Fervidicoccus fontis Kam940: one gene and its partners. The main gene of each other region encodes a partner of the protein of the gene in region 3 in a complex. Links are inferred from orthologs where the notes say so. Each region holds a gene or a part of one and is shown on either strand. Other genes may lie near its edges. The genes, in order: rpl12p, FFONT_RS01770 and tuf.

The links.
Region 1: the proteins of tuf (region 3) and rpl12p are in contact, whole or in part, in a crystal structure (PDB 3WY9), measured with the Pyrococcus horikoshii proteins. The link is inferred for Fervidicoccus fontis Kam940 from one-to-one orthologs. Residues at the interface, in WP_010885563.1 of Pyrococcus horikoshii: Lys125, Glu126, Phe129, Arg132, Thr133, Lys165, Leu166, Thr169, Lys324, Gln326, Leu359, Ala360, Ile369, Glu372, Ile384, Ile422, Ser423, Gln425; in WP_010886059.1 of Pyrococcus horikoshii: Glu96, Glu97, Leu100, Leu103, Ser104, Ala105, Leu106, Phe107, Gly108.
Region 2: the proteins of tuf (region 3) and FFONT_RS01770 are in contact, whole or in part, in a crystal structure (PDB 7CSL), measured with the Pyrococcus horikoshii proteins. The link is inferred for Fervidicoccus fontis Kam940 from one-to-one orthologs. Residues at the interface, in WP_010885563.1 of Pyrococcus horikoshii: Val16, Lys20, Ser21, Lys62, Arg65, Glu66, Arg67, Gly68, Val73, Ala74, His75, Ile88, Asp89, Ala90, Pro91, Gly92, His93, Asp95, Phe96, Lys98, Asn99, Gly103, Ala104, Asp227, Val228, Tyr229, Ile231, Val234, Val237, Val239; in WP_010884146.1 of Pyrococcus horikoshii: Phe4, Leu6, Val7, Val9, Arg11, Met13, Pro14, Thr15, Asp16, Pro17, Leu38, Ala39, Lys40, Glu44, Pro45, Ile46, Ala47, Phe48, Gly49, Leu50, Tyr56, Leu58, Arg60, Asp61, Glu62, Glu63, Tyr65, Ser66, Phe67, Asp68.

What each region holds. Positions count from the first base shown.
Region 1 is NC_017461.1:1,208,805-1,219,420, reverse strand. The notes cover bases 4,078-6,869. They hold rpl12p (50S ribosomal protein P1), read right to left. Parts: upstream 5,740-6,869; coding sequence 5,416-5,739; downstream 4,078-5,415. Other genes in these bases: FFONT_RS06345 (50S ribosomal protein L10), read right to left, coding at 5,909-6,869; alaS (alanine--tRNA ligase), read right to left, coding at 4,078-4,961. In the rest of the region: FFONT_RS06375 (metal ABC transporter substrate-binding protein), read right to left, coding at 1-207; FFONT_RS06370 (metal ABC transporter ATP-binding protein), read left to right, coding at 277-1,104; FFONT_RS06360 (DUF434 domain-containing protein), read right to left, coding at 1,546-2,262; more of alaS, read right to left, coding at 2,223-4,077; more of FFONT_RS06345, read right to left, coding at 6,870-6,943; FFONT_RS06340 (50S ribosomal protein L1), read right to left, coding at 6,949-7,608; rpl11p (50S ribosomal protein L11), read right to left, coding at 7,682-8,185; FFONT_RS06330 (transcription elongation factor Spt5), read right to left, coding at 8,187-8,681; FFONT_RS06325 (protein translocase SEC61 complex subunit gamma), read right to left, coding at 8,687-8,887; FFONT_RS06310 (archease), read right to left, coding at 9,887-10,321; FFONT_RS06305 (ribosome biogenesis protein), read right to left, coding at 10,379-10,616. UniProt on the Methanocaldococcus jannaschii protein: Forms part of the ribosomal stalk, playing a central role in the interaction of the ribosome with GTP-bound translation factors.
Region 2 is NC_017461.1:338,627-349,138, forward strand. Bases 3,104-5,791 are described here. They hold FFONT_RS01770 (elongation factor 1-beta), read left to right. Parts: upstream 3,104-4,152; coding sequence 4,153-4,431; downstream 4,432-5,791. Other genes in these bases: pth2 (peptidyl-tRNA hydrolase Pth2), read right to left, coding at 3,329-3,694; FFONT_RS01765 (zinc finger domain-containing protein), read left to right, coding at 3,829-4,137; FFONT_RS01775 (CDC48 family AAA ATPase), read left to right, coding at 4,666-5,791. In the rest of the region: FFONT_RS01740 (ABC transporter ATP-binding protein), read right to left, coding at 1-277; FFONT_RS01745 (hypothetical protein), read right to left, coding at 392-646; FFONT_RS01750 (transcription elongation factor NusA), read left to right, coding at 931-1,437; FFONT_RS01755 (APC family permease), read right to left, coding at 1,476-2,819; more of FFONT_RS01775, read left to right, coding at 5,792-6,861; FFONT_RS01780 (hypothetical protein), read left to right, coding at 6,898-7,107; fen (flap endonuclease-1), read left to right, coding at 7,113-8,156; sucD (succinate--CoA ligase subunit alpha), read right to left, coding at 8,178-9,050; sucC (ADP-forming succinate--CoA ligase subunit beta), read right to left, coding at 9,055-10,200. UniProt on the Methanocaldococcus jannaschii protein: Promotes the exchange of GDP for GTP in EF-1-alpha/GDP, thus allowing the regeneration of EF-1-alpha/GTP that could then be used to form the ternary complex EF-1-alpha/GTP/AAtRNA.
Region 3 is NC_017461.1:548,327-558,992, forward strand. The notes cover bases 4,426-7,267. They hold tuf (translation elongation factor EF-1 subunit alpha), read right to left. Parts: upstream 6,581-7,267; coding sequence 5,270-6,580; downstream 4,426-5,269. Other genes in these bases: FFONT_RS02895 (hypothetical protein), read left to right, coding at 4,528-4,881; rpsJ (30S ribosomal protein S10), read right to left, coding at 4,878-5,189; FFONT_RS02910 (30S ribosomal protein S7), read right to left, coding at 6,700-7,267. Also shown: FFONT_RS02870 (hypothetical protein), read right to left, coding at 1-268; FFONT_RS02875 (sodium-translocating pyrophosphatase), read right to left, coding at 363-2,657; FFONT_RS02880 (class I SAM-dependent methyltransferase), read left to right, coding at 2,904-3,461; FFONT_RS02890 (nucleotidyltransferase family protein), read right to left, coding at 3,683-4,390; more of FFONT_RS02910, read right to left, coding at 7,268-7,302; FFONT_RS02915 (pyruvate carboxylase subunit B), read left to right, coding at 7,566-8,945; FFONT_RS02925 (bifunctional nuclease family protein), read left to right, coding at 9,437-9,889; FFONT_RS02930 (30S ribosomal protein S12), read right to left, coding at 9,902-10,345; FFONT_RS02935 (NusA-like transcription termination signal-binding factor), read right to left, coding at 10,410-10,666. UniProt on the Methanocaldococcus jannaschii protein: GTP hydrolase that promotes the GTP-dependent binding of aminoacyl-tRNA to the A-site of ribosomes during protein biosynthesis.

The DNA of each region.
Region 1 (10,616 bases), 660 kb from region 3 along the record:
ATGAGGATCCACACCAGGCGGAACTATCGAAACTACGGTAAAATAGTTTCCTGTTATCAATTTTACGTCGTCAACTAATGAAGGGAAAGTAGTAACGATGAAACCTTGTGTTTGGTTTTGAGTTTCAGCTAAAGCGGTATTTGGAATCGATAGGCTAAAACCAACAAACAGAAAAACTAAAGTTATGAAAAATAATATTCTCTTCATTTTTCTCACCTGAGCAAAAAATTTTTTAACGTGCACAAAGTTAATAAATTTTATCATAGGGTGTGCACATTGGAAAAAGCTGAAAACATTATTTTGAAGAAAGAACAAACATTTGAAAAATATTTGCTAGTAGAGAAAATTAGGTTTTCATACAACAGCGAAAATATTTTTGAAAACTTATCTTTCAGTTTGCCAAAAAAAGGACTAATGCAAGTCGTAGGTCCTAATGGAGCTGGAAAAACTACACTATTTAAATTGCTACTCGGTCTATATAATCCTAAAGAGGGAAAGATCATTGTTAATGGCGAAGATATTACTGGTAACCCTAGACTCGCATCTAAGTACTTTAGTTATGTTCCACAACTCATAATTTCTTCTAAGTCTTTGAACTTTCCAATAAGTGCAAGGGAGTTTTTAGAGTGGGAACTCGCATTTGAAGAGAGATGGCCTAGATTTAAAATTAACAATAACATTACAAACAGAATCAAAAACACACTAAAGTTCGTTAGACTGGAAGAGACCGCTTTTGAAAAAGATATGAGAGAGCTCAGTGGTGGTCAGAAACAAAAAGTCTTTATTGCTAAAGCATTATTAAAAGATAAACCCGTAATGCTCCTCGATGAGCCTTTCTCTTCTATAGACCCAGCAACAAGAATAGATCTCGCTGAAATAATAGTCAAGCTGTCCAGAGAGAAACTTGTCATTATAACGAGCCACGATCCTAATTTGTTAATGAAAAACACCAACTACATGTTACTACTTAGTAGGAATTATTATACTTTTGGAAAGCCTGAAAATGTCTATAAAATAGATGTTTTGAGAAATATATATGGAGGCACAGCAATTGAAGTCGGTGATAAACACTTACATATATGCGATGAAGGATGTAAACCTTAATTTTATTTGATATATTTAATTTGTACTTCTAAAAAATCAAAAGATTTTTCATTCTAGCAAAATTCAAATAAAAATTTAATCTGAAAACTAAAGCTTTTTTTTATTTCAAATAGAAAAACTCCGATATATGATTATTTTTCTGACCTCCCCCCGCCCTAAAGGGCGAGGGTTTCAGTTGTAAAATATACAAAAAATTAAAAATTAAAAAACGGGCCCGCGGGGATTTGAACCCCGGACCACCGGCTTACTTCGCCCCGCACAGGCGAAACGATAGCGCTTAGAAGGCCGGCGCCCTATCCTGGCTAGGCTACGGGCCCTTATTATTCTAATATCACTACTAAATATTAAAAGTATTCCCTTTTTAAAATTTTCTTGCATTACGTGCTAGTAAAAACAGCTAAAGATAAGATTTTTACAACTGAAGGCTTGCTTGAAGAGTTTTCAAATTTCATCGCTTATAAATTGAATGGCTTCTATAACTCTTTTATCCAATATTTTTAATTTCTTTAAAACAAATGAAGAAAGATCAAAGATGTTCAATGCTTTTTCAGCTATCAGAGAATCGCTCGATGCAATGATATATTTGCCTTCTAAAGATAGTTTTATTAAAAGCGAATCAGCCATGTTATCGAGATAAAATTTAGTGTTTTTCAATCTTTCAGAAAATAGGGAAGAAGCCTTGCTCAAATACTCTCCACTAAATGGAACTTGTTTGTCCGCCACCAACACAACCTCTTCGGGAGAAATCTCATATAACGATTCTTTGACATATTCCATTACTGTTTCATGAATTTGCCATTCTCTTTTTGATCTTCCTTCTGTTTTTGCGAGATCCCTAATTATTCCGTCTGTGCATCTAAACACAAAATATCCTTCAATAGCTTCGGAAATTGTCGTGACAACATTATAGTAATCTATTGCAATTTTTTTACCCTCAACTTGTGATTCATTGAAGGTCTTTTGTTTAACCATTTTATTGAATTCAAAAGAATGAAAGCACCTCTTAAGGAGTTCTCTCTCTTTAATGCTTAAGAAGTATTTTGAAGATGCTATGTTTATAGCAGTCTCTGATTTAAAATTATTATTCAAAAGAAAAAGATAAGTTTTTATTGCTTCTTTTAGCCTTTTTTCTCCAGGAGCTCTTTCACCATCTTCCATACATCATCAACATTTATTTCTTGCTCACTTGTACACTGGGCATGATCTTTTTTGCCGCCACCCTTGCATCCATAGGATGACAGAGCTTTAATTATTTCAGTTGCATTTAATTTTTCAGAAGATTCTCTTCCTTCGCTTACCTCTATACTTGTTCCCTTTGCATTTTTGAATATCCTTATAACTATGATTTCTCGCATTTCTCGAGTTATCTCTTTAAGTAGCTCAGTAGTAAACTCTTCATCGTCTATTTCATCTTTGTAAACGAATAATCTTATGCCATTTATTACTTCTGCTTTACTCTTTAAGTTTTCTCTAAACACTTCAGAATATATGTCCCTGTATAAGTTAAGTCTGTTCTTCATTTGCTCAAATTCCTGGTTTAATTTCTTCACCCTGTTTAACAATAATGGCGATTCTGTTTCTACTTCCTTTGAGACTTCATTGAGTATTGATTCAAGCTTGCTAGCATAGTTAGTTACTTGGGTACCGCTTACAAACTCAAACCTTATAATTCCGTCTTGAAGCTTCGCAACATTTATAATCTTTATCCCTCCAACCTCACCAGTATTTGAAACATGTGTTCCAAAGCACGCTTCAACATCATGCCCAGGTATTTCTACTATTCTTATCCTCTTAGACATTGGAACGCCGCCTTGATATAAGACAAAGCCGTATCTCTCTTCGGCTTCGTTTTTATCCATGAACTTAGTGATAACAGGCAACCTCTCTAATACTACCTTATTTGCTTCGTCCTCGATCCTTCTTATTGTAGCCGGATCCGGCACTTCATAGTGAGTGACATCAAGTCTAGCCTTTTCTGGTGTCTTTTCTGCGCCAGCCTGCCATACATGTTGACCCAGCACTTTTCTTAATACTCCAAGCAATATATGAGTACTCGTATGATGTCTCATGTTTAGGTATCTTACACTCCAGTCTATTTTTAGCTTACAACTCGATCCAATCAGCTTTTCGGCGTCTTTTTCAATGTTTTTATCAAGATAATGAATGACATGCTCATCGTACTTTTCCACGTTTACTACATTATAGATTTTTCCATCTACTTCTATGCTTCCCTTATCGCTAGACTGTCCACCCCCTAATGGATAGAAAATTGTTTTATCGAGCACAAGCATGTTTTCTTTCGCTGCCAAAATCTTTGCATCGCTTTCTCTTAAATATGGATCTACGTGAAATAAAAGCTCCGTCGGAGGTATGTTATTTAGCCATTCTAACCTAGTTGTGACTTCTTGTTTTTTTCCTAATTTGGGTCTAGAGCTTTCTCTGGCAATCTTTGAATAAAAGTCAAAAGGAACCTCTATGCTTATGTTCTTCTTTTTTGCCTCATTAACTATTAGTTCAGGAGGTATCCCCTGCTCTTTATAGATTTTCTCAAATGTCTCAAAGTTTGGATTAGAAACGACCGTTTGCAATAATTTTGGAATTTTTTCCTTTACAAGTTCATAGAATTTTTTCTGCTCATATTGAACTACGTTTATTATATAATTGTGGAATTCTTTAAGTTTGTAGTTGTCTTGCTTCCAATATTCGATTTGTTTTTCAATAAAATCTGTAAAGTCAATTTCAGGATTTATCAAATAAAGAGTTCTAAGAGCTCTCCTCAAAACTAATCTTGCCAGATACCCTTCTCCTTGATTGCTTGGAACGATCCCATCGCCTAACATATAAGCTAATGTTTTGCTGTGGTCTAATATCGTGAAAAGCTTCATGTCGTTTTGCAAGAAGGCCTTAACACTTTCCTCATCAAAACCGCTATGTTTTGATATGTTCTTTATAAACATGGAGACACTTTGTTCAGAAGAAGGATCGAGTAGCCCAACATATCTAAAAGCAGCCTTATAATATTCTTTCGGTGGTTCCTCTAAGCCTAATTTTTTCCTAAATTCGTTAACAAGGTCTCCGTATATTGCATGAAACGCGGTTGGCGTTTTCTGGGTAAACCAAGCAATCCTTTCAATTCCATATCCTGTATCAACTATCTGAAGAGGGATCGGTTCAAGGTTGTTGCCGTTCTTCTTATACTGCATAAACACCAAAGTAGCAGGCTCTAATCCACCTACTGTAACTTCGAAGCTCGGCCCCGCATTCCCTCCTCCTTCCCACCAGGACTCTTTAAATACTAAAAGTTCAGGAGGTATTCCTATTTCTTTAGTGAAGAATTCAAATGAATATCTGACCGTTTCATCTTTCCAGTAAATAAATTTGCCATTCCTTTCATTAAACGCGTGGTGCCCTCCCATTTCAAATAAAGTCAAGTGCCTTCCCATAGTGAGTCCGACGTTATCTATATCTTCTAGCCTAATACACGGCTGACTTACAACTAATGGATTCGCTGGAGGTGGCACTAGACCGCTTGTTACATGTGGTTGAAAAAGGACAATGCTTGCAATTGTGAGGTAGAGATCTTCTCTCCATCTAGCGACCACAGGTCTAGGATCTAAAATTTTGTGCCCTCTTTTTTCAAAGAAAGTCAAGAATGTTTGTCTGGCCTCTCTAACGCTTAATGGTCTTTTAACTGGGATACTATCAAAAAAATATTCTACACATGGTGCGTCCTGGCATGTATCGAATTCGGTGTTAAGAGTCCAAAAATATTCTCCACATTTTTTGCATCTTTTTCTAACAAAGCCGTTTTCCTTAAAAAAGTTAAGCAAATACTCTTCTGGATTTACTTGCACCATATTTAACAGCACCTTTTTTCATATAAACTAAACATAAATTGTTTTTTACTATCTTTAAACTTTTGTACTATCCAATATCTGTGCTCATCAATCCTCAAAATAGCGAAAGGCCTTCCGTATTTATTTGTAAATATACTTTTCATTTGCAAGGGAATTAGAATTATCAGAAACCAACCATTGATAATTGAAAAGAACTTATTGTTTTGATCTAAGATATAATACTCCTTCTATTTGTCTTGGTTAGGAAGCCTACTCCGCCTTTAAAGGCTGATCACTGAGATTTGATTATAGAATAAAAGCCTGGAAATATTTTAAACTTTATTTGTCTTCAAGGATAAGGCTTTCAGTCGTAAATCGAAAAAACTGTCAATCAAAATTAACTCAAAAATATATCTGAATAAAAGTTTATTCTTTAAAAACCATGTAATTTTAATATATTACTCAAAATTTTCTGTTATCCAAATAATGCTCCTAATCCACTAGATAGCTCCTCTTCGCTTAGCTCCTTTTTCTCTTCCTCAGCCTTCTCTTCCTTCTTTTCCTCCTTCTTCTCCTCGCTAGCTGGTGCAGCTGCAGGTGCCGCAGGTGCTACTGCGCCTGTTACTAAAGCAGATTTTAACACTTCATCGATGTTTATTTGCTGTAGAGCTGCAACAAGCGCTTTAACCCTCACATCATCTACTTGTATTCCCGCAGATTCTAGAACTTTCTTTATATTTTCTTCATTAATGTCTTTCTTTGCACTATGTAACATGAGAGATGCATATATGTACTCTATAGTTCATCACCCCTTATGCTATTAAAATATCATTATTTTTATGCCTTTATATAAATTGAGTTTTTTTCTTTTTTTGTTCGGCTAAGCTTTGCTCAGCCTCATCAGGATATTTATACGAATTAAATCACATCGCATATAAAGATATGAAAAACAATTTAAAAATTTTCTGTTATCCAAATAATGCTCCTAATCCACTAGATAGCTCCTCTTCGCTTAGCTCCTTTTTCTCTTCCTCAGCCTTCTCTTCCTTCTTTTCCTCCTTCTTCTCCTCCTTCTTTTCTCCTTCAGGAGGTCTCTGTAATTGAACTCCTTCTATTCCCAATTCTTTTGCCTTGTCGCCCATAGCAGCTACAATGCTATATGCCTTAGATGCAGCAACTCTCAAAACATATTCTGCATTATCACTTGTAATGTATCCAATTTCTGCAGATAAGTGCAAAGCCCTTTTATAGCTTTTTATTAAGGATAGCTTAAGCGCTTCAGGCTCAGGATATGCGATCTCTGATGCTAAGCTTATAGCCTGAATGTATGACTGGATTAAGCTATTTCTGTACTCTTCAATGTTTAAGCTCAAAGATTCTGCAGGTAATAGGACACCATCGTCTAGTGCATACTGCAAGCTTAAACCGACTTCCCCAGGAGAAATGCCCAGTCGTTGAAGCATAGATGCGAGATCTGCGCTTATTACATCACCAGGCTTTGCGAGTACTGTCCTTTTTGCAATCCAAATGGTTCCGTTTTGAACTTTTGTGGGAATTTTTAGCTTTCCGAATGCACTTAACAGAGGCCCTGGCTGAAGGTGTGTATCCATGGGCTCGACTGCAATTTCTCTATCAACCTTCATTCCAGCTTTAGCAGGAGCAGGCAATCTCATTCTGTTAATCATTGCCGCTAACATAAATGGGTTCAGTTTTGAAAATACGAATATTTTCTGGTCCTTTATCACTTCTTTCAGTTTTTCTTTTCCTTTAACGTCTGCCTTTTCCAAAGCTATGAGAAATAAGTTGTTTTTTACGCTTTTAATGACAATAGCGTCATCGACTTTATCTCGGAGCATCACCTTGATTTTTTGGATCAAACTTGCAGGTACATCTTTAGCATCAATTATTCCTAGTACAGGGTATTCTTTCATTAATTTAACTAATTCGTTTACTTCCTCTTCCTTCCAACTAGGGACAACTTTCTGTTTTACTATAAGCCTCATTATGCTCACCTCATTCTAATTTTTACTGGAGGTCCCATAGCTTTTTTGAAATATATAGCATCGACATTTGAAAGAGTCTTAAGCTTATTTTCTATTACATTCAGTATTGCAATTGCGTTTTCAGTCAGTTCTTTTAACGTATTATCTTCAGTACCTATTTTTACTTGAATTTGTGGCTGATCTTTTATTCTTACAATTGCTATCTTTTTATATCTTTCCAATATTGATTGAAGATCGCTTCTTGGAGGCAAAGGTATCGGAGCTTTTCCTCTAGGTCCTAGTGCTGGACCCAAAGTTCGACCGACTTGAGACATCAAATCCGTTTGTACAAGAATTACATCGCAGTTTTTTGCAATCTTTTTAGCTTTTTTCTTATCCTTACTTATTTCATCCAAAATTGCTTTATCTATAACCTGTTTGACATTTAGATTCTTTGCCTGAAGTGCCAAATCTCCGTCAGCTACTATACAAATCTCTGGTTCTTTTTTCGGTGCATTAGGCAGAAATACGTTCTCTCTAATCTTAAATTCCGGCTTTTTTGGATCTATTTCTTTAAATGTTATTATCATTTCAATGCTTTGCTTAAAGTTTCTCTTTGGACTTTTTTCCAATACCTCTCTTAAAGCATTTTCTATCTTCTCCGTTAATGTTGTCGCTTGAGCCATAGTAACGTGACACCCTTATTTTTCATAAACTATTTTTTATTTTTCATTTTTAAGTTAAAAACGATGTCTCCTTTTAATGTTCTTCCCAATCCTTTATATAATCTTCTATTATTTTATCATATGTGCCGCTTTCAAGCTCTTTCTGAACATCTTTAGGGTCTTTACCCTCGACTGTGAGACCTATGCTTCTTGCACTCCCTAAAAGCATCTTCACAGCTTTCTTTAGATCTCTTGTAAGTAACTCGTTTTTCATTATTATTGCTACCTCAGCTAAATCTGCTACCTTGATATCGCCAACTTTTTTATGAGCAGGATCGCCGCTGGGCTCTTTTGCTTTAGCTTTCCACAGAAGTAGTTCGGTTACTGTAGGCGGCTTCACTTCTATAATATAATCTTTAACAGAAGGATACAAATATATCGTTATCTTTACTTCCTTCTCTTTTAAAGCACCTATCCTCTTATTTATTTTTTCAGCTATTTCATCTACATTAAAACCATATTTTTTAGCTTCTTCTAAATCTTTCTGAGAAACGTTTCCTGTTTTTACGCTTAAATTTATAATTTTAACTTCACTCATTTTATTCCACCTTCTTTACCGGTTTTACAAACTCACCCGGAATAGTTACTTTGAGCGGATATGCGGATTCTAAAATATTTAGAACCACTTCTTGCTTGACTTTATCTATTTCAATTACCTGCGCTTTTATGCCCTGGAATGGACCTGCTATAACTTCTACGGTATCTCCGGGATTTAAAGTTTCGATTGTCGCTTTTGGCTTGGTCATTCTTTCTACATCTTCAACTGTAAGTGTTCCATAAACTCTCTTTCTTAAATGTTGCATATCCTTAATTACAGCTTCAACCGCACTCGATTTTTGGCTTTCTAATACCAAATACCCCTTTAACTTTGGAGGCAAAATTATTGAATAAATGGGAGAATGCGAAAGAGCAATTTTCCTCTCAAGAAGCAATGCTACATTTAGCTCCTGTCTAGAAACTGTTCTGATTAAATAAAATGAACTTTTCTTCTCGGCTGGCTTCTCACCATTATTTATTTTTTCGTTATTTTCCATTTTTTTCACCTTATCGCTGGAAGAACAACAGTTACCATAATGTGAATTATGTATGCGATGGTTCCAACTAGAGTAAACCCTATTATATTTAACTTTAACAGCAAATTAAATTCTTCTTTATCGGGTCTTCTAGACAGTTTCAGTATTTTTCGCCACATTGACAGCATTTCCTTAATTTTGCTTTCCTCTTTGCTTTCGCTTTTCATCTTTTTACACCAAACTAATAGAGTAAAAACAAAACTATAACCAGAGATCCCGCGCGTTTTTCCTATTTACAGATTTTTTATTAGGTGCCGCGGCCGGGATTTGAACCCGGGTCACGGGCTCGAAAGGCCCGCATACTTGACCGGGCTATACTACCGCGGCTCACTCTAAATTTTTTTAATTGAGGGTTTATAACTCTAACATCTTTTTTAAACTTAAAATTTCTTTCGCTAGTGCCAATTTATAAAAGTTAATTTTAGAGAGCTTTCATTTTATGATAATTTTTTGTCCTATATTTTCACACGATTTTTCTTTTTTATTAAAAAATAGAGTAGCAAATAAATTATCACAACTACGGCTACTATTTGACCGAAGTCGAGAGAAATGACAGAATATCCTCCGTGAGTTTCAATGATGAATAAAGGATAAATCTTAATATTTTCAGGAAATGAGAAAATAAAAATATAATTGAGAAGAATGAAGAGGATTCCTAATAATGTTATTATTGTAAGAAAAATTTTCTCGTATTTTTGCCCTGAAGGCTGAAATATTATAGCTAATATAAAAGCTAAAAACACGAGAAATATAAGAGGTTGTAAAAACAGCAAACAGTTCACCTTTTTACAACTACATTGGTTTCATTGTTAATGCGGCGGCCGGGATTTGAACCCGGGATCACCGGCTTGGGAGGCCGACGTCCTAGTCCAGGCTAGACGACCGCCGCTCTACTTTTCTTTTTTTCTTTGATCCCCTTTTTAAATCTTACAAACAAAGATCTTGTCAAGTACGGCGTGAATAAAAAGTTTATCTCTTTCAGACCATTTGCGAAACCAAAAAGAAAGGCAATTAACCAGAAAAAGAAGAGTGAACTGTTATTCATTGATCATGAAAATTGAAAAAATGCGAATTTAAAATGCCATAAAGCTCAGCATTTCCGGCTCTCTTCATATAATTGTCGAGAGACCCTCTTCTCATCATTGCTTTAGACAGCCAATTATAATTTATATATCAACAGTTATTTTTAACTTCCAAAGATCTGATTCTCTTGTTACGTTTATTTGCGAATAAGTTGGAGCTTTAACATGTGTTCTTGATTCATGTTTCCTTTCATTATAGCGTTCTCCATATGCAACTCCATTTACTAAATATTCTTCATTAAGTTTTTCAATTTTTTCAACCTTTATTTCCCTTGCTAAAAAACCTTCAGCATCAAACAAATATAGAAATTCTTCGACCCATCTGTAAAGTAAGTTTTCTAAATCAAAACCGTTTACTTTTAATTCTTTTTTTTCTTTTATATCTATTTGCGACGGATTTGTCATTATTTCCATCAAACCTTTAGCAATATATTCAAAAGCTCTTTCAAGAGTTTTCCCTCTCGCGACAATAATCACATCAGAAGTATGCTCCTCAAAGGAATAACCTTCGCCTTCCATCTTTATCACGCATTAAATTTTTATTTTAATATAAAATGCAAAAATTTTTCATTATTATCAAATATATTTCTCTAGATGGCATATTATTCTATCTGCAACCATCCATGCATCCATGATGAAGTCTTTTTTTAATGAAATAGACCTCCATGCTACCATTTTTGTATCTTTACTGAAATCGCCGTGGGGAAATCCTCCGATTAAAAAAGAACACGGAGGAAAGTAAAACTTTTCTAGTTCATTATATTCCACTTTTTCAGCTTTTTCATGCAACAAGATTGGCTTTTCTATATTTTTT
Region 2 (10,512 bases), 210 kb from region 3 along the record:
ACCCAATTTTCCTATTTCTTATTTTTGCTATTTCGCTATCCTTTAATTTTGCTACATCTATTCCATCTATATATACTTTTCCAGCATTAGGTCTATCAAGCAGGCCAATTATATTCATCAAAGTGCTCTTGCCAGAGCCTGAGGGGCCCATTATAGAAATAAACTCTCCGCTTCTGACTGTAAGGTTGATTCCCTTTAAAATATGATATTCTATTTCTCCTGTTTTGTATATCTTATGAATGTTTTCTAATCTAACGATATTTTTTTGGCTTTCCACTCAATTTTAACCTCATTTAGCATACTTTAGTTCCAGGAGAAACGTCTTTTTCAGGTAGCAATAAAACTGGCAATTGGTTGCTCTCACATCCAATAGCTAAGATCATGCCTTCACTCACATACCCCAAAAATTTTTTGGTTTTAAATTAGTTAGAACGGGAACCTTTTTTCCCACAAGCTCTTCAGGTTTATATGATTCAGCGATTCCAGAGATTATTTGTCTTTCACCGATAGATGGACCAAGATCAATAATCAGCCTCAAAAGCTTATGACTCCCTGGAATTTTTTCAGCAAATTTTATTAGCCCTATTCTTATGTCTAATCTAGAAAACTCTTCATATGAAATTTCGTTAGTATTTTGTTTAGACATTTTTCCACCTTATTGAGACTTTTTAAATTTATTTACTCTTATATAAATTTTTTACAATTAAAATTGTTTCACATTATAGCAAATAATACATTCTCATTTTCATGCTAAGAAAAGCTTAAAAACGAAATTAAAATTAATCTTTTTCTCTAAAACTTAATACTCAAGATCATATTTATAAGAGGTTTTAACATAAAAATTAACATGCATGTGTGCTAAGTATAAACAAGGTTATTATAGCATTTGGTAACTCGCTATAATGCTAATGAGGAGGTGCTGTAGAAATAGTGAAAATTCCTCTCGATTATATTTGTGTCAAGACAGGAGTTTTGTGTCCGCGATGCCAGAGGCTAGTAGATAGTGGAAAAGTCGATAAAAAAGAAATTCCTGTAATGAAAGCACTGATTGAACTAGAAGAAGAGAAAGAATTCAAATTTTTAAAAGATCTTAATTATATAAGAACCATTTGGAGCGAAGATCTTTGCGTTATAGTCGTAAAATCCGATATGCAAAGTCAATATCAGCTCAAGAAAGTTGCTAAGGCGTTGAGTGAAAAGTTGAATGTAAGGGTTCAAATAGTGGAAGATACAAGAGATCTCAAAAAATTAGCTTCAGAGCTTTTAAGCCCGGTTAGAATAGTAGGTGTTAATACGATATGGCTTCCAGATGGAACTACAGAATATGTTATAAGGATAAGTAAATATGATGCGAGAGCACTTCCCACTAAAGTTGAGGTTTTAGAAGATGTGTTTCATAAGCTTTTTAAATCTCCTGCAAAAATAAAGATGGAATAAAAATAAAAAATATATTAATTATTTAAAAAGTTCAGCGTTTACTTTTTCTCTCTTCTTTTCATAATATCAGGTATCGCTAGTAACACTAGCATCACAACTTCTGAAGCGGCTCCAAGTATTATGTCATGCCATCCAAAGAGTATTCCATATGCCCAACAGTACATAAGGCTAAGCACACCAATAATAAAGAATCCAATTATCAGCCACCATGGAGCCTTCCAAGCTGCTTTCTCGTGCCACTCCTTTGTTGCTCTGATCTTCAAGTTTGCTACGCTTAATAGAAATATTGTTAACATGTATGGAACTTGGAACATAGCGACAAGTATAGCGTATATCGGAGTATATAACAACATTGCTATGTTTATGATATAAGTGAAAATCAGGCCAATTATTGGAACTCCATATTTGTTTGTTTTTGCAAAGATCTTTGGGATGTCTCCCTCAACAGCCATTTGATAAAGGACTCTAGATCCTCCTATCATAGCAACATTCGCATTTGTTAGTGTTCCGCTTATTAATGCAGTCCACATTAATGCTAAACCGACACCGCCTAATACAATTCTTGAATATTCAAATAATGGCGCTTCCCCTGTCCCTAGATCGCTTCCTAGAACTCCAATGCCGGTTATCGTTATGAGGCTTACAAATAGTAATGGAATCAAAGTAGAGGCAAGCCCTGCTCTTGGGACGTTTTTCTCAGGATCCTTTATTTCAGGCACTATTGATGCAAATATATCTGTAGCATATGTGCTCCAAGTCGAATATAAGGATGCTGCTAAAAATAGCATGAACATTCCGTAGAGCGAATTTGCGGATGCACCCGGTATTTCACTGCTAGCTACCCAAAATGGATGAAAGTTTGATAAGTTAACATATGGTATTGCAACTAAACCAACAAAAATTGTAGGTACAATTCTCAATAATGTCATAATAACTTCAGCTAATCCAGCCAATTTTATTCCGAAGTAATTAATTATGAAAAACACCGTCACCGTTACGCCAGTAAATATCGTTTGATACGTAGTATTAGTAGGCCATATATACCATCCGGTAATTAATGTACCTATAGTTGCTGCTGTTCCCCAGCTTACATAGAATCCCCAAGCAGTTAGCCCTCCAAGATATTTTCCTAAAGCGATACGAACGGGAGCATACTCAGAGCCGGCCTTGTCAGGCCATATCGTAAAGTCGTATGCAAGGGTCATTGCTAGAAATCCGCCGAAAATCATCGTAACGATCCATACAAAAGATGCTGCCGGGCCTGCAATTCTATAAGTTACAGGGTAATTTCCAAAAAGACCATTCGACCCCAACGTTCCCAATACTAGTGAAGCTGACACAAACCATCCAACCTGCCTTTTTAGACCATGAGAGTCTGCCATTCATAACACACCTTTTATTTTATTAAAAGATTTACTTATTTTTAATTTTCGCATAATATTTAAATTTTTCTTCACATTCTAAAAAATTTCTATAACAATTAGATTTATAAGATAAAGTTTTTTTAAATTATGTAAAAAGAAAATTAAGAAGAAATAAAATTTCAAAAAAACGAATTTTTTAAAAAAGAATCTTTTGAATATAAACCATTAAAATGTTTTTTATTATAGAAAATTATTACTTGTCAGACTTTAATAATATAATTTTTATATAATCTATTTAAAATCAATTTTTTTATTCGTATTTCATAAATTTTACTCTTACAACTTCTTAATTAAATGCATAGGATATATTCGCGAATTTTTTCTTTGAAATAAAAATTTGCGATAAACAAATTAAAATATTGAAGTCTTTAGTAAAAAATAATTTTTGTTCCTCAGCTTTCTACTAAAAAAGAAAGCAACTATCTACCTTACGCTATTTAATGAAAGGGGACTAATATAAAAAGGCTTCAATACAAATCAAGCATACCAGTTATTTTGTCAACGAGTTCTTCTGGTGCTGGTCCTATGCCTACAGCAGTAATAGTACCTTCTGGTACCTGGGTTAAACCTGCATCTTTAATAAGTGAAGCGGGAAGACCTAAGCTTTTTGCATTATTGTAATATACTAATAATTCATCTAAAGAACTTACTTTTAAGACAACTTTTTTTTGTCCTTCTTTTATCCATTCTTCAAGCCATTTTTTCCATTCATTTCTATTGCTATTTAAAATTTGCAATACGCATTCAACGCTGGCATGTGCAACTTGAGCAGCCAATTTACCTGGACTAAGTCTCAAGTCTTTTCTGGCAACTATAACTTGCTTACATTGCATAATAACTTCACTTAAAGCAATGCGAAGAATTTTTAAATATAAAATTTGTTTAGGTTTTTAGCCTTTTTTAGGTTTATGCTTACACCCTCATCTTTTTACCATAGAGACCATTTGTTAGGATAGGGGAGGTTTACTTGAGTTTAACATATAGTACTATTGCGGAAAATTTAAAATTTATTAACGATTTGAAAATTAATAGTAAAAAAATGAAAATGTTAGATGTGATAAGTATGCAATCAAGCAATGTTGCATCAAAATTAAGCGTACATAACACCGTAAAAACAAGAACTTGCACCAGTTGTGGAAAGACAGTTTCTCCTGAAGAAAAGCCAACAATTTTCCTGTGCCCGAACTGTGGACAAGTTGAAATAGTAAGATGCAGTAAATGCAAGAAGCAAGGTGTAAAATATAAATGCCCGGTTTGTGGTTTTGAAGGACCGTAAAAGGGATGAGAAGAAATGGCAAGAGTACTTGTAAGCTTAAAAATTTATCCAAAAGATGCTGAAGCTAAAAGAGAGGAGGTTGCTGACAAAATCAGAAAGGCTTTACCGCAGGATTATATCATAATTAAGGCATCTGAAGAGCCAATAGCATTTGGCTATACGGCATTAAAATTATATTTGACTTTTCCTGAGGAGACAGAAGGTGGAACAGAAAAACTGGAGGAAATATTAAGAGGTATCGAAGATATAGATGATTTTGAAATCGAAAGCGTCTCAAGATTAAGTAGTTTCTAAACCTATTTATTTCTGACTTTAAATAATTCTCAATAAAATCTTTTATAAATATCGCGGCTGTAGTAAAAACCAAAGATTTCACATGCGAAAATACAATTTAGCAACTTCTTAGAAAAATGTTTATTATATCTTTTGCAGTACTTTTATTTTGTAGTTAAAGATGTTTTATAAAACATATTGTCGCTATATTTTTAATCGTTTCTTCACTTATTAAAAATTTAGAAGTGTTGTAATATGAGTACTACTAATGAAAAAAAGGAGCTTTTATTAAGAGTCGCAGAAGCTAAGCAAAAAGATGTTGGGAGAGGAAAGGTAAGAATAGACCTGGAGATGTTGAAGGAAATTGGAGTAGAACCTGGAGATGTCGTTGAAATTGAAGGAAGAAGAAAAACAGCCGCTATTGCCTGGCCAAACTATACTGAAGATCAAGGTCAGGATATAATAAGAATGGATGGATTGGTTAGGAAGAACGCAGGTGTGAGCATTGGGGATAAAGTAATCGTGAGAAAAGCACAGACGAAGCCAGCTACATACGTAAAGCTTGCCCCAAATAACTATAACATCGAGGTTGAAAACAGCTTTGTAAATTACATAAAGAGGAGGCTAATTGATACTCCTGTGGTAGAAGGAGATACAGTACTCATTCCAGTATTGGGTCAGCCAATTCCATTTTCAGTGATACAAACCAAGCCTATCGGGATAGTCATAATAACTAATGAAACTAACTTAATAGTTTTAGATAAGCCGGTAGATACGGGGAAAATGCCTAGAGTTACATATGAAGATATTGGAGGACTTAAACCGATTGTTGAAAGAATCAGGGAGCTTGTTGAGCTACCGCTTAAATACCCGGAGGTTTTCAAAAGATTAGGAATCGAACCTCCCAAAGGAGTACTACTTTATGGAGCACCAGGAACTGGTAAGACCCTTTTAGCTAAAGCTGTTGCAAACGAGACCCAGGCATACTTTGTTGCGATAAACGGCCCTGAAATTATGAGTAAGTTCTACGGAGAAAGCGAACAAAGGTTGAGAGAAATATTTGAGGAAGCCAAGAAGCACACACCAGCTATTATATTCATAGATGAAATAGATGCAATTGCCCCTAAGAGAGACGAAGTAATTGGTGAAGTTGAAAGGAGGGTAGTAGCTCAGTTGCTAGCACTGATGGACGGACTCGAAACTAGAGGAGATGTTATTGTAATTGCAGCAACGAATAGACCTAACGCCATTGACCCAGCATTAAGAAGACCGGGAAGATTTGATAGAGAAATTGAAATACCTCTGCCAGATAGACAAGGAAGGCTCGAAATACTTCAAATTCATACGAGAAATATGCCCTTAGCGGAAGATGTAGATTTAGAAAAGATAGCTAGTATTACTCACGGATATACGGGGGCTGATCTTGCAGCCCTTTCAAGAGAGGCAGCGATGCATGCATTGAGAAGGTACTTACCGAAAATAGATTTAAACAGTGAAAGAATTCCAGAAGAAGTACTTAATAGCATGGTAGTTACTATGCAGGACTTTATGGAAGCATATAAGGAGATTATTCCAAGCGGATTAAGAGAAATATATATTGAGGTTCCAAATGTTAAGTGGAGCGATATAGGTGGGCTTGAAGAGGCAAAACAGCAGCTGAGAGAGGCAGTTGAGTGGCCTCTCAAGTACCCTGAGTCATTTAAGAAGATCGGCATAAGACCTCCAAGAGGCGTATTACTCTTTGGACCTCCTGGTACTGGGAAAACGATGCTCGCTAAGGCTGTTGCAACTGAGAGCGAGGCGAACTTTATAGCAGTCAGAGGTCCAGAGGTGTTGAGCAAGTGGGTTGGAGAGAGTGAGAAAGCTATAAGGGAAATATTCAGGAGAGCAAGACAATACTCTCCTGTTATTATATTCTTCGACGAAATTGATTCGCTTGTACCAATAAGGGGAATGTCAAGCGACTCTTATGTTACTGAAAGAGTAGTAAGCCAATTGCTGACAGAAATGGATGGAATTGAAAGCTTAGAAAACGTTATAGTTATAGCTGCAACTAACAGGCCAGATATAATCGACCCTGCTCTCTTGAGGCCAGGAAGGCTTGAAAAGCTCATCTACATTCCCCCTCCGGACAAAGACGATAGACTAGAGATTCTAAAGATTCATACAAAGAAGATGCCTTTAGCAAGCGACGTCGATCTGGAGAGGATTGCAGAAATTACTGAGGGATATACGGGTGCAGATATAGAGGCTTTGGTTAGAGAAGCAGGGTTGAGGGCATTAAGAGAGAATTTATCGGCAACTGAAATTAGGATGAGACACTTTGAGGATGCCCTGCAAGTAATAAAGCCGTCAATTACTAAGCAGATGATCGAATACTATATTAAATGGTTTGAGCAAGCGAGACAAGCTATTAGCAAGAAAATAATAGAGACGACTCCTTATATTTAAATGGAGGGGGTAAAAATAAAAAGCATCTGGAGGAATTTGCCTCTTCAGGAGATAATTTATAGAGTTCTCCAGCTCAAAAATGGAATATCTACTGATAAAGAATTATATGAGGCTGTCAACAATGCTGCAGAAGTAAGTTATTCTGAATTTTTGAAAACTATTATGAAAATGGAATTATATGGACTTTTAAAGACAAGCTTAATAAAAGAGGACGTCTTAAGTATAGAATTGAACAAAGAGAGTTGAGCATCTTGGGAGTAAATATAAGGGAGCTTATTCCTCCTGAGGCTATAAAAGAGATTGAGCTTGAATCACTTAAAGGAAGAACGATTGCAATTGATGCATATAATGCACTATATCAATTTCTAGCGGCTATAAGGCAACCTGACGGGACACCCCTTATAGATAATAAAGGAAGAGTAACAAGCCATTTAAGCGGAATTTTTTATAGAACAATAAATCTTATTGAAGCAGGAATTAAGCCTATATATGTATTTGATGGTCTACCTCCTAGTTTGAAGGAAAAAGAACTAGAGAAAAGAAGAAAAGTAAAAGAAGAGGCAGCCAAAAAATATCAGGTAGCAATTGCTGAAGAGAAATATGAAGAAGCTAGGAAATATGCCCAGATATCTACGAGGCTTAATGACGAGATGGTGAAAGAGGCTATTAAGCTACTTGATGCCATGGGCCTTCCAACTGTACAAGCTCCAGCAGAGGGGGAGGCTCAGGCTGCATATATGGCAAAAAAAGGAGATGTCTGGAGCTCTGGAAGTCAGGATTATGACAGTATATTGTTTGGGTCGCCAAGAGTGGTTAGGAACCTTACAGTCTCTGGAAAGAGAAAGCTACCTAAAAAAGATGTCTATATTGATATCAAACCGGAAGTTATAGAATCAAACGTAATTTATGAAAAGCTCGGCATCAACAGAGAGAAGCTTATAATCATAGGAATTATGCTAGGTACGGATTACAATCCTGACGGTATTAAGGGGGTTGGAATCAAAACAGCTTTGAAAATTGTAAAAAGCTATGAGAAAACGGAGGAAATTCTCAAGAGCCTTCCTCAAACTCAGGTAGATTACTATGAAATCTTCAACTATTTTATGAACCCCGAAGTTACCGATAATTATACAATACAGTGGAAAGAACCTTCTGTTGAAAAAATTAAAGAAATATTAGTGGAGGAGCATGACTTTAATGAAGCTAGAGTTGAAAACGCTATTGAAAGACTTCAAAAGTCTTTTAAAGAAAATGTAAAATCTCAAACTAAAGGTCTCGACTTTTGGTTCAAATAAAAAACATTTTGAATTTTAGAATCAAATTAGTTTGCTAATCAGTTTTGGAATTTCAAATGGGTTTTTTGCTACAGGTATTCCTGCATTTTCTAAAGCTTTGATTTTTCCCTCATAAGTGCCTTCTCCCATAGTAATTATAGCTCCCGCATGCCCCATTCTTTTGCCCGGAGGTGCTGTTTTGCCTGCTATGTAAGCAACTATCGGCTTGTCAAATTCTCCTTTCTTAAATCGCATTGCTACTCTTTCTTCAATGTCGCCTCCTATTTCCCCCACCATAACTACCGCCTTCGTTTCTTTATCATCATTAAATAATTTCATAACTTCTATGAAGTTTAGACCGATTATCGGATCTCCTCCAACGCCTATAACAGTCGATTGCCCAATTCCCTCTCTTGATAGAGCGTAACTTATCTCATAAGTCAAAGTACCGCTTCTTGACATTATGCCTACGGGGCCCCTTGTAAATACGCTTCCTGGCATTATGCCAATTTTCGTCTCGTTTGGAACTATAATTCCAGGACAGTTGGGACCTATAATTCTTATGCCTTTCTCATTCGCATAATTGACAAATTTCATCGTCTCATGCACGGGAATCCCTTCAGTTATAACGATAATGTTTTTTATTTTATTTTTAATTGCTTCATACACAGCATCTGCAGTAAAAGCGGCTGGTACAAAAATTATAGATGCGTCAATATGCGGATTCTCAGACATAGCATTCTCTACGCTGTTATATACCTTTACACCGTAAACCTCTTGACCTTCTTTGCCAGGTGAAACTCCTGCAACAATTTTTGTACCGTATTCAAGCATTAACTTAGTATGGAAGGATCCCTCTTTCCCGGTAATCCCTTGGACCAATACTTTTGTATCTTTGTTGACTAATATTGCCATTTTGTTATTCACCTCCCTTTACAGAATTGACAGTGCTTCTCGCAGCTTCAATTGGATCATTATATGAACTTATTCCCAACTCTTTAAGTATCCTTTTCCCTTCCTCTTCATTTGTGCCTGAAAGCCTGACGAAAATCGGCTTAATTTTACCAACAGACTTCAATGCTCCTTCTATTCCTCTAGCTACTTCATCGCACCTGGTTATTCCTCCAAATATATTGATAAATATACTTTTAGCTTTAGGGTATTCAAGCAAGAGAGAAACAGCCTCCTTCACTCTTTCTGAATTAGCTCCACCGCCTATATCAAGAAAATTCGCAGGACTCCCACCGAACTCATAAATCAAATCCATAGTTGCCATTGTTAGTCCTGCACCGTTTCCTATAATCCCAATATTCCCATCTAACTCGACAAATGCAAAGCCTCTTTGTTTAGCTCTGATCTCCCATTCAGTTTCTTCACCGCTCATTTCTTTGTTCGCAACAAGTTCCTTATGCTTATAGACAGAATTATCGTCTATTATAATTCTCGAATCTAAAGCTATAACTTCTCCGTTTACAATAGTGAATGGATTGCTCTCGACTAAATCTCCATCATACATTTCAAAAATGTTATATAGGCTCTTCAGAAATGATGTGAAGCTAGCTAGCTCTTTTCCACTCAGACCTAGCTTATATCCTATATTTCTTGCTTCGAAATCTCTCATACCAAGGATCGGGTCAACATGATATTTTATAATGCTTTCCGGGCTTTTTTTAGAGACTTCTTCAATTTCCATACCGCCGCTTTTGCTTACTAATATAACTGGGCATCTTTCGGCTCTATCGATAGTTATAGAAGCGAAATACTCATTATCATGTTCTACTGCTTCTTCAATAAGCAGGAAATTCGGTTTTAGTCCTTTAATTTCTAAATTAAACAGATTGTTCGAAACTGTAACAGCTTCGTTAATATCTTTAGCAAATTTTACTCCTCCTGACTTTCCTCTTCCTGCAACCAAAACTTGGCTTTTTACAACTAATGGGAATTTCAGTTTGCTCTCTTCAATCTTCTTTTCTATATCATCACTTTTTGCAATGACGACCCCCTTAGGAACCTTAATACCGTGCAATTTGTAAATTTCCTTTGCTTCATATTCAAAAAGCTTCACTTTTATCACTATCCTTTTTAATTTTTTAGATATTTAGTTAATTTAAACTCTTAAAATTTATCGTTGTGGCATTAAACAACTATTTTTGTATTGAATAAAATCTTAATATGTAGGAAAATGGTAAGTGCATTTTTAGGAAACTTCTATGTGTGGTTAAAAAATTACGAAAAATTTTTTAAAGCGAAACGTTACTCAACTCTCAAAGAAGATTGCTGCTCATGTAGTTAACTCAATAGCTAAAGGGAAGTGCGGGGGGTGGGATTTGAACCCACGCAGGACTTCTCCATCGGAGTCTGAATCCGACCCCTTTGG
Region 3 (10,666 bases):
TAGTTACAGATAAAAAACTGTGAACATAGAGCAAGACAAATGAAGTCGCCATAGTAATAACTGAAATTGCACTTAGCAATTTATTATCTTCTGAATCTGAAAGAGGAGAAAGTATTTTATTTGACAGAATAAAAGTTACGCTCCACATAGCAGTAATGAATCCGTAAACTTGAGAAGATACATGAAAATTATATGCTATATAAGTTGAAAGTGCGCTGTTTATAAATGAAAGAAAAGACAGCGATATAGTTCCAATAAAAAACCACATCAGCTAATCCACCGTAATAATCAATTTAACGAAAATACCTTTAAAAGAAAAAGACCCTTTCCTTTTTTCATTATTTATTTTAAAAAACAAAAAATTATGGCAAGACCGAACTCAATAACCATATCATGTATATCGGAATAAATACCAATGATATTGTATTTAATAATTTAATTACTATATGTAATGATGGCCCTGCAGTGTCCTTTAATGGATCTCCAACGGTATCTCCAACTACTGCTGCTGCATGCGCAGGTGATTTCTTTCCTCCGAAATGACCAGCTTCTATGTACTTTTTAGCATTATCCCACGCTGCTCCTCCCCACATCATTAAAATTGCTAAAGTTACAGCACTTGCAGTTGCACCCACAACTAGAGCACCAACAGCAGCTCCTCCGAACAAAATTCCTATAACCAAAGGCGGCAATATGACTGTTAGTGCGGGAGAGATCATGTTTCTAATCGCATATTGAGTGCTAATATCAACCGCTCTATAGTAATCAGGCTTTTCCTTCCATTCTAATATCCCTGGTCTCTCCTTAAACTGTCTCCTGACCTCTTCAACCATCATCCATGCTGCCCTTGTCACAGCATCTAATGCGAAAGAACTGAACAAATATGGAATCATTGCGCCTATTAAGAAGCTCAGCATTATATCAGGTCTAATCAAAACTAGCCTGTTGATAAATTGCTGCATAATTACAAGGAAGTTCTGCATATTTATTTGAGCAATTCCACTAACTAGCTGAATTACCGAAGGATCTCTCGCAACATAATCTTGAACAAATGCCTGAAATAGCAGTAAAGCTGCAAGAGATGCGCTTCCCATCGCAAATCCCTTGGTCAAGGCCTTTGTAACGTTTCCTAAAACATCAAGAGGATCGAGCCTATTTCTAACCTCTTCTTCCAGTCCAGCCATTTCAGCGATTCCACCAGCATTGTCAGAAATAGGTCCTGCACCATCGAGAGTCATTATGATCCCTGAAAGCGATAACATTCCTAATGTAGCTAAAGCGGTTCCAAAAATTCCGTAAAGGAATTTTTCTATTGGAATGCCTGCTATTGCCAATGAATTAGAAGTCGAAGGAAGTGGCATATGCATGCCTATCATGAAAGCAATAAGAAGAGCTGATGAAATTACGATAATAGGCACGAATGTCGCCCTCATTCCTATCGTGAGCCCTTTCAGAATTGTCAAAGCAGAGCTGGATTGCGAGACTTGAGCTATTTCAACAACTGCTTTAGATTCCCTACCGGTATAATAGTTCGTAGCTAGCACTATTATAACAGCAGAAATTATTCCTATCAGCGATTCTGAGAGAAGATATCCCCAATACTGCCTAAAGAAAAGAATATATACGATCGCGAATCCAATTAATGCGACAACAGCTGTTACTATAACCCCGTTCCTCATGGGCTCAATCGGGTCATTAAACTTCTTCTGGGAAGCTGCTGTTACAACTCCTGGTATAGTTGAGATTATCTTTACAGCTCCTATCAGCAATGGCAATAGCATGAATTTAATAGCCGTATCCTGGGAAGTTCCTGCATTAATCAATATAAAGTAAACTGCCCAACCAACGATCATAGAACCTAGCAGTTCTGCAGTAATAGATTCGAAAATGTCTGCCCCTCTTCCCGCACAGTCACCAACGTTATCTCCGACCTGGTCTGCTATTACGGCCGGATTTCTAGGATCGTCTTCAGGTATTCCCGCTTCAACCTTTCCAACAAGATCTGCACCCATGTCCGCAGCTTTTGTATATATTCCTCCTCCAACTTGAGCAAATAATGCCGAAAGGCTTGCCCCAAAAGCAAATCCTGCCAAACTGTCAAGTACAATTCTTATGCTTAAAGGATTGCTACCGCCTACAAAGAAAGAATATACTAGATAGAGCAGAGAGAGCATAAAGACGCTCATTGATGGCACTAAAAATCCTAGCACACTTCCTCCTAAAACTGCAGTCCTGAGCGCTTCCCAAGTTCCTCTCCTTGCGGCCTCGGTTGTTCTCACATTAGCCTTTGTTGATGCATCCATACTTAAAAACGCTGCTGTTACAGATGATGCACTACCCAAAACTACTGAGACGGCAATAAGAATGGACTCTGAAATAACTTCGCTTCTCATTTCCGGATGTTGTGGCAAAAGCTTCACATCGTACCCGATGTAAACGCTGATACCAGCAATAACAGCCATAATAAAAGAGAACACAATTATTGTTTTTAATTGCCTTTTCATATATGCTGAAGCTCCTTCTCTTATCGATTTCCATATCTCGACCATTTTTTCCGTGCCTGTAGGTTGCCTTCCAATCCAGTTATAGATATATAAAGCACTTATTATTCCTAGAAGACCTGCAATTAGACCCACATATACGAACAGCACTTTCATTTCACCAATGTTTAAAACTGTAATTACCTTGAAAAAATAAAGCCGAATGGTTAAAAAACTTAATCTTTTTTTATCATTTGCTGTTTTTGCAATAAAAATTTTTCCTTTTTCAATTTTTAAATATTAAAATTTATTCATTTTTTAATATTAATAATTATTATAAAATTTAACTATTTTTATTTGAAGTAGCTATAAATTGCACTTTTTTTAAATATTTGCACCTGCAATATTTAACAAGGTGAAAAAATGAGCAAACATTACCACCATCATATGCATTCCAACAAGAAAAGACTCGAGGAAAATTTGCTTCTTGAATTGGCTCAACTCAGCAACGAAGATGTTATTTTGGACATAGGATCAGGAGACGGTTATTATTCCTTCATATTTTCTAAACATGCAAAGAAGGTCTACGCTATTGATAAAGCATATATGGATGAAAGCCTTATGAATAGCTTAATTCAAGAGGGTAAAGAAAAGGGCATTAGCAACTTGGAATTTTTGGCGAAAGACGTTTGTGAAGGCCTAGAAATAAAGTATTTCAATTTAGCGTTTTTCTCTAATAGCTTTCATGATATAAATTGCAAAAAAGAGTTGCTTAGCTATTTATATAAAAATTCTGCTGAAAATGGAAGATTACTGATAATAGAGTTTAAGCCTTCAGATTCATGGTTATTTGGTCCTCCACCTCATATAAGAATAAAACCAGAGGATCTCGTCAAAATGGCAACTGAAGTTGGCTTTAAATTAGACAAAATGATCGAGAGAGATTCTCAGTATATTGCAATTTTTAAAAAAGAAAAATAGTTCATCGAAGAGAGCGAAAAATTGGGATAAATGATCTTCTTTACCTTTTCCATAACTATATCTAATGATTTTTGTATTTATTTGTATATCAAAAAACTTTATTCTAAAGATATTTCGCACTTTTGATTTAAGTAGCGCCGGGGGCGGGATTTGAACCCGCGCTCCCCGTATGGGGAACTGGCTCTCCAGGCCAGCCCCTTAGTCCGCTCGGGCACCCCGGCTCAAAAACTAAATACTTTTTTCTCCCTTATAGCTTTATCCACTTCTTCAAGATCTTTGTGGCTATCAATGCTTTTCCAGTATATGTCAAAATACTTTTTCCCCTTTAATTTATTTTGTTCTGCAACTTTCGGAAAAGTTTCCTTCTCAATATCCCCTTTTTTTGGAAGCATTTCAAATATTTCGCTTTTTAGTAAGTACACTCCGGCATTTATCCATATGCCCTCTATCTTTGGCTTTTCTCTGAAACCTCTTATATGACCGTTGGTATCTACATCGACAACTCCATACTGGCTTTGAAGAGGAGCGAGAGCAATTACGCCAATCTCATCCTCCAAATCGCTGACCATTTCATAAGGGTTCAGGTTCGTTATAATATCTCCATTTACAACAAAGAAATATTTTTCATCTTTCATTACGTTATAAGCATTTTTAATTGCTCCTCCAGTTCCTAAAGGCTCATTTTCAAAGGAATATTTTATTTCAACTTTAAGCTTTTCACCATTGCCAAAATAGCTTTTTATAATCTCGCCTAAGTATCCAACTAGAAGGACAAATTTTTTTATACCAAGGCTTCTAAGCCAAAGCATCTGCCACTCTAATATGGGTCTTCCTCCAACCTCTATCATTGGCTTAGGAATGGAGTCTGTTAAAGGTCTCAGCCTTTTGCCATATCCTCCCGCAAGTATTGCAGCAGTTTCTACTTTCATAGTTTTCACCGCAGTTAATCTAATATTAAAACTCTCATCGACAATTTAAATCAAATTCGAACACTTCAACTATAAAATATTTTAATCTATTTAAATTTTAAGATACTTTTATACAAAAATAATGTGGCGGTAAGCAAATGGAAAGGATGATTCTAATCGCTAGAGCGCAAGATGTCAGCGAGGAGACCGCTCTTGGGCTGAAAAAATGCATTGATGACTACAGCATAAAGTCCTTTCCTTTGATAAACCCTTTAATATATGACACTAGGGCTTTCAATTGGTCTGAAGGTAAGTATACGGAATTAGTTATTAAGCTGTTAAGAGAGCAACTTTCTTTTGAAGAAGTCCCAGCTGTGATAATTGTAGGAGATTTAATTGATATAAAAGGATATGCTTGCAACAAAGCTTTAAAAGTATGCTTGCTTCAAAAAGATTTTGTAAAAACCGATGGTGTCATAAAGGAAATTTTAAGTGCTTTAGAATTTTTTTAGATCAGCTCAATTTCGATATAAACGTCTTCTGGCACTCTGACCCTCATTATCTGTCTCATAATCCTTTCGTCACTTGCTATATCTATAAGCCTCTTATGTATCCTCATTTCCCAGTGCTCCCAGTGTTTTGAACCTTCACCGTGAGGTAATCTAAGAACCGGAACTACCAACCTTTTAGTTGGAAGGGGCACCGGTCCTCTCATCTTTACTCCTCCTTTCTCTGCTATAGCCTTTATTTGGCTTGTAACCTTATCTAGCGATTCAACATTCGCACTCCATAACCTTATCCTTGCCATTGTAGCCGGCATAAGCTTCACTCCCAATTTTTATTTAAGATAAAAAAACAAAAACTTAAAAATATTTTGGATTTTAGCATTCGATAAAAATTTTATCCCTTTATCTGAACCTGTTCAGGCACTACATCAGTTATTACTCCAATGCCTATCGTCTTGCCCATATCTCTCATAGCGAATCTTCCTAGTGCTGGGAACTCGGAGAACTTCTCTACAACCATCTGCTTAATTGGCTGGAACTTCACAATTGCCGTATCTCCCTGCTTTAGGAACTGCGGGTTCTTCTCAGCCTCTTTACCAGTCCTTGGATCTAGTTTTGATACCAGCTCGGTTATCTTAGCTGCAATGCTTGCAGTATGTGCATGAATAACTGGTGTATAGCCAACTGTTACGGCTGATGGATGCCAAATTATGAAAAGTCTCGCAGTGAATTCCTTTGCAATTGTTGGCGGATTGGTTAAATGTCCTGCTACGTCTCCTCTCTTAATATCGGTCTTTGTGACGCCTCTCACGTTGAATCCTATGTTGTCTCCTGGCTCTGCCTTTTCTATCTGCGTGTGGTGCATCTCGATGCTTCTGACTTCTCCAACTATTGCTGGAGGCATAAATACTATCCTGTCTCCTTTCTTCAGAACTCCCGACTCAACTCTTCCTACAGGAACTGTCCCTATACCGCTTATAGCATATACCGCTTGTATTGGAATTCTTAATGGCTTATCAATTGGCTTTGGTGGAATCTGAATATTGTCTAAGGCTTCTACCAGAGTGGGGCCGTTGTACCAAGGCATGGCAGGGCTTCTCTCTATTAAGTTGTCTCCGTTCCAACCGGATATAGGTATAAACGGAATCTTCGATATATCAAATCCCAGGCCCTTCATAAATTTCTGAAGAGTGTCAATTACTTGTTTGTACCTTTCCTGGCTATACGGTGGCTCTGTTGCATCCATCTTGTTTACTGCAACTATTATCTGTTCAATTCCCATTGTTTTCGCAAGTATTAAGTGCTCTCTTGTCTGTCCTTCTGGGCTCATTCCAGCCTCAAATTCTCCTTTTCTCGCAGAAACGACAAGTATTGCAGCATCAGCCTGACTTGCACCGGTGATCATATTCTTGACGAAATCTCTGTGCCCTGGAGCATCAATTATAGTGAAGTAGTACTTTTTGGTTTCGAATTTCATAAATGAAAGATCTATTGTTACTCCTCTTTCTCTTTCTTCTTTTAGGTTATCGAGCAACCATGCATATTTAAAAGACTCTTTACCTTTCTTCTTTGCCTCTTCTTCTAGCTCGGCCAGCTTTTTAGGATCTACATAACCTAATCTGTAAAGTATGTGCCCTACAGTAGTGCTCTTTCCATGGTCAACATGTCCGATTACTACTAAGTTAAGGTGAGGTTTTTCGCTCATTGGGATCACTCTCACTGTGTTTTTAATTTTTACATTAAAGGATATTTAAAACTACTATGATATTTGATATATGGTGTTATAAGTTTTTTGAAAATAATAAATTTTTCAAAAAAGCTTTTTTACCTAGAGCTCAAAGCTATTCTTTCTACTTCTTCTTTCTTCGCTATTGAATAGCTCTTTGGATCATTGTTGGCTACTGCAATGATCTCATCAGCTAAGCACTCCTCAATTGGCTTAGGTCCGTTGAATGCACAGTTTCTGGCACCATCAGTTATATTTCTAAGAGCTAAGTCGACTCTTCTCTGAGGAGCGACATCGACGGCGACATGGTAGATGATCCCTCCGTACATAATTCTCGTTGTCTCCTCTCTAGGAGCCGCATTTTCTATCGCTCTAACTAGAACCTGAAGTGGGTTCTGTTTTGTTTGAAGGTAAATTATTTCAAATGCATTTTTTACAATATTGTAAGCGAGGTGTTTTTTCCCCATGTTTCTTCCGTGCTTCATTAGGTTGTTTATGAGCCTCTCGACTATAGGTATTCTCGACTTTCCAAATCTGACATGTTCATGCCTTCCCCCGGTATGAGGAAGGAACACCGGTCTAAGAGATATGTACTTTTTCAGGCTCGGGTCTCTGATCTCTATTCCTTCATAACTCCACTTATCGAACAGTTTTATTTCTACAGCCTTAATCTCCTCGTTTTCTGCCAATACAATCACCATTTTAATGAACTTAAACTACTGAAACTAATTAGTTTTAAAGCTTTTATAAAATTACCTCTAATAGTATCGAAGCTTTAAAACTAAAAATGATTTATAAACATTCAACCTCATTGATTTATCTAGTAGTTTTTAATGGTGTTATTTAATTATACAATTATGTAATCTCGTTAAAATGGTTTTCAGTCGAAAGTTTTTTATATTCGATGATTCATTAAATAATTTTCAACAATTGATTTATTGAGTTTCAACAAAAAATAAAAATGGTGTACCGCTTGGTTAAAATTATTGATACTACTTTAAGAGATGCTCACCAATCATTAATTGCGACAAGACTTTCTCAAGACGACGCTAGAGATATTGCTGAAATAATAGATAGAGCTGGATTCTACAGCTTGGAGGTTTGGGGAGGAGCTACATTTGACGTTGATGTAAGATATTTAAAGGAAGATCCTTGGAGCCGGCTTAAAAAAATCAGGGAAGTGGTAAAGAAGACTAAGCTACAAATGCTTTTGAGAGGAAGGAATTTAGTAGGTTATAGAAAGTATCCCATAGATGTCTCAAAGGCATTTATAGAAAAGGCATATGAAAACGGCATAGATATCTTCAGGATTTTCGATGCTTTAAATGATATAGACAACATTGCGGAAGTTATAAAAATTGCAAAGCGGACGGGTGCGATAGTTCAGGGAGCATTGAGCTACACTATCAGCCCAATTCATACAGTTGACTACTATGTTAAACTTGCAGAGAGCTATTTAGAAGCGGGGGCTGATTTAATAACAATCAAGGATATGGCAGGACTTTTAGATCCTTCAACCGCGAGGAGCCTTATTAGCAGAATTAAGAAGGAGCTAAAAGTTAAAGTAAATATTCACACTCATGATTCTTGTGGGCTTTCAGTTGCGACGTATTTAGCCTCAATTGAAGCAGGTGCTGATTTTATTGATACGAGCATTTACCCGTTGGCTTTTGGGACTGCACAGCCAGCTATTCAAACAGTATACAACATACTCCTTAAAAAAGACAGGAAAAAACTCAAAATGAGTGAAATAGAGAAGGCCTCAAGACATATAGATTCCCTTTTGAAGAAAAGATATTCTCAATTATATAATCCAAAGCTTCAAGTTCCCGATCCGAGAGCCATGATCCATCAGATTCCTGGCGGAATGCTTTCTAATATGATCGCACAGCTAAATGAGCTACAAGCTTTAGATAGGCTTGAGGAAGTCTTAATGGAAATTCCAAAAATCAGGAAGGAGCTTGGCTGGCCTCCTTTAGTTACACCGATGTCTCAAATTGTTGGGGCACAAGCAGTTTTAAATGTAATAAGCGGAGAAAGGTATAGCATTGTAGTTAAAGAGTTGGTTGACTATGTTAAGGGTTTGTATGGAAAACCTCCTGCACCAATTGACAAAAACGTCGCTGAAATTATACTAGCAGGAGATGGAGGGTTACCTGAAAAGTCTCTCAGCTTGATTGAGTGCAGGGAATACATGAAAAAATTGCTCAATGATCCGAGGGAAGAGGACGTAATAACATTTTGCCTCTTTCCAAAAGAGGCTGAGGCATTCTTTAAAGAAAAATTTGTATCCGTGTCACCCATTTCACAGCTTTCAGCTCAAAAGCAGCTTGAGAAGCAATAATTTTTTCATTCAAAATTTTTATAATCTTTTAGAGATAGATTATTATTAAGAGCCGCCGTAGCTCAGCCCGGGAGAGCGCCCGAGAGGTAGATACCTCGGCGAAGCTGAAGACCGGGTTGTCGGGGGTTCAAATCCCCCCGGCGGCACCAGAGCTTTATTCCTTTTTCGCGAAGAAAAATTTTCAAAAAACCTGAATAGGCTTGTTTTGCCATTTTATTTTTAATAAAAAACCCACTCAATATTACGTTTTAGATTTTCCATGAACAGTAGAACCATTCTCTCATGTGAAATTGAACTAGATAGGTGGAAGTAGTTTCAAGCATAAAGGTTAAGGTGAAACCCATTCCAGAGAGACCTATAATGATTTAGGGCGGAAAACGGGAAAGATCCAAAACTTATGAGATTGCTTTTGTTTGAATTTTTCAAAATGTTATTTAACTCCTATTTGAAAAATGTTATAGGAAAATACCAAAACTTATGGCGCTACGGAGATGAATGAAACTACCCGGAAAAATGGGAAGCTTTTAAAGGCTGTTGAGATGGATGCATATATAGCATCAAAAGATCCACTCATTCCCGTTATTCTTTTAATTCTCGAGAACGGGGATGAATTTGAGCTCTATAATGTCCCGCTGGAAATTGCCAGATTCGTAATTAATGGCTCTTCAATCTTAAATGGAAATGAAAAGAAGGAAAGGATAGATATTTTTTCATTTATCGCAATGCATGAGGACATACTGAATCTTATCAAAGATGATCTTGAAAAAGTCGTAATAGACGAATATGATCCAACAACAATGCTGTACACTGCTAAAGTTTATTTCAGAAAGGGAAAAACCATGCTCGTGAGAAGATTCATTCCGAGCCATGCTATATTTTTGGCAATGATTGCTGGAAAAGATGTTTATGTATCTGAAAGGATATTGAATATACAGAAGAACTAAAATTTAAAAATTTTACCTTACCGGCTTTTGCTTCTTCCCTTTCAGCAGAGCATCTAAACTTACTCCATTGACCATAACTACTTTGTATCGAACGCCGGGAATATCTCCCATTGATCTGCCCTTAGGTCCTCCTATTCCCTCAATGACAACCTCATCGTGTTCATCTATGAAGTTTAATCCACCGTCGCTAGGCACGAATGCTGTTACGACCTTTCCGTTCTTTACAAGCTGGACTCTCACGCACTTTCTCACTGCAGAGTTAGGCTGTCTAGATTCCACTCCAACCTTCTCCAAAACAATTCCACTCGCTCTCGGAGCACCCTCAAGAGGATCAGCCTTCTTCTTTAAGTTTAGCATCCTCCTTTTGAACTCTCTCTGACTCCATCTGAATTTTAGCTTCTTTCTTCTTAGAGTTCTCGCTGCAAACAATCCAAGGGGCGATTTCTTACCTGGCAAACTAGATCAAACCTCCATTTATTCACATTAAAGGAAAACACTCGAGCCTTATAAAGTTTCTTTTTTAAACAATTATCACATTTGAAACATCATAGTATCTTTTAAGCAGTAGCTTAGCCCTTGTTACATTTTTGCCATTTTTCCCAATTGCAACACCCTTATCGCTAGGTTCAACAGTTATGTAAACAGTCTTCTTCGATGGAGTCTCAACTACCTTCACTGCCTTAACCCTCGCAGGCGCGACAGCATTCTTAGCGAGCTCCTCAAGCGTAGTTCCGTCCTCAACTATCTCTATTTCTTTTCCCAAAACCTTTCTCAACT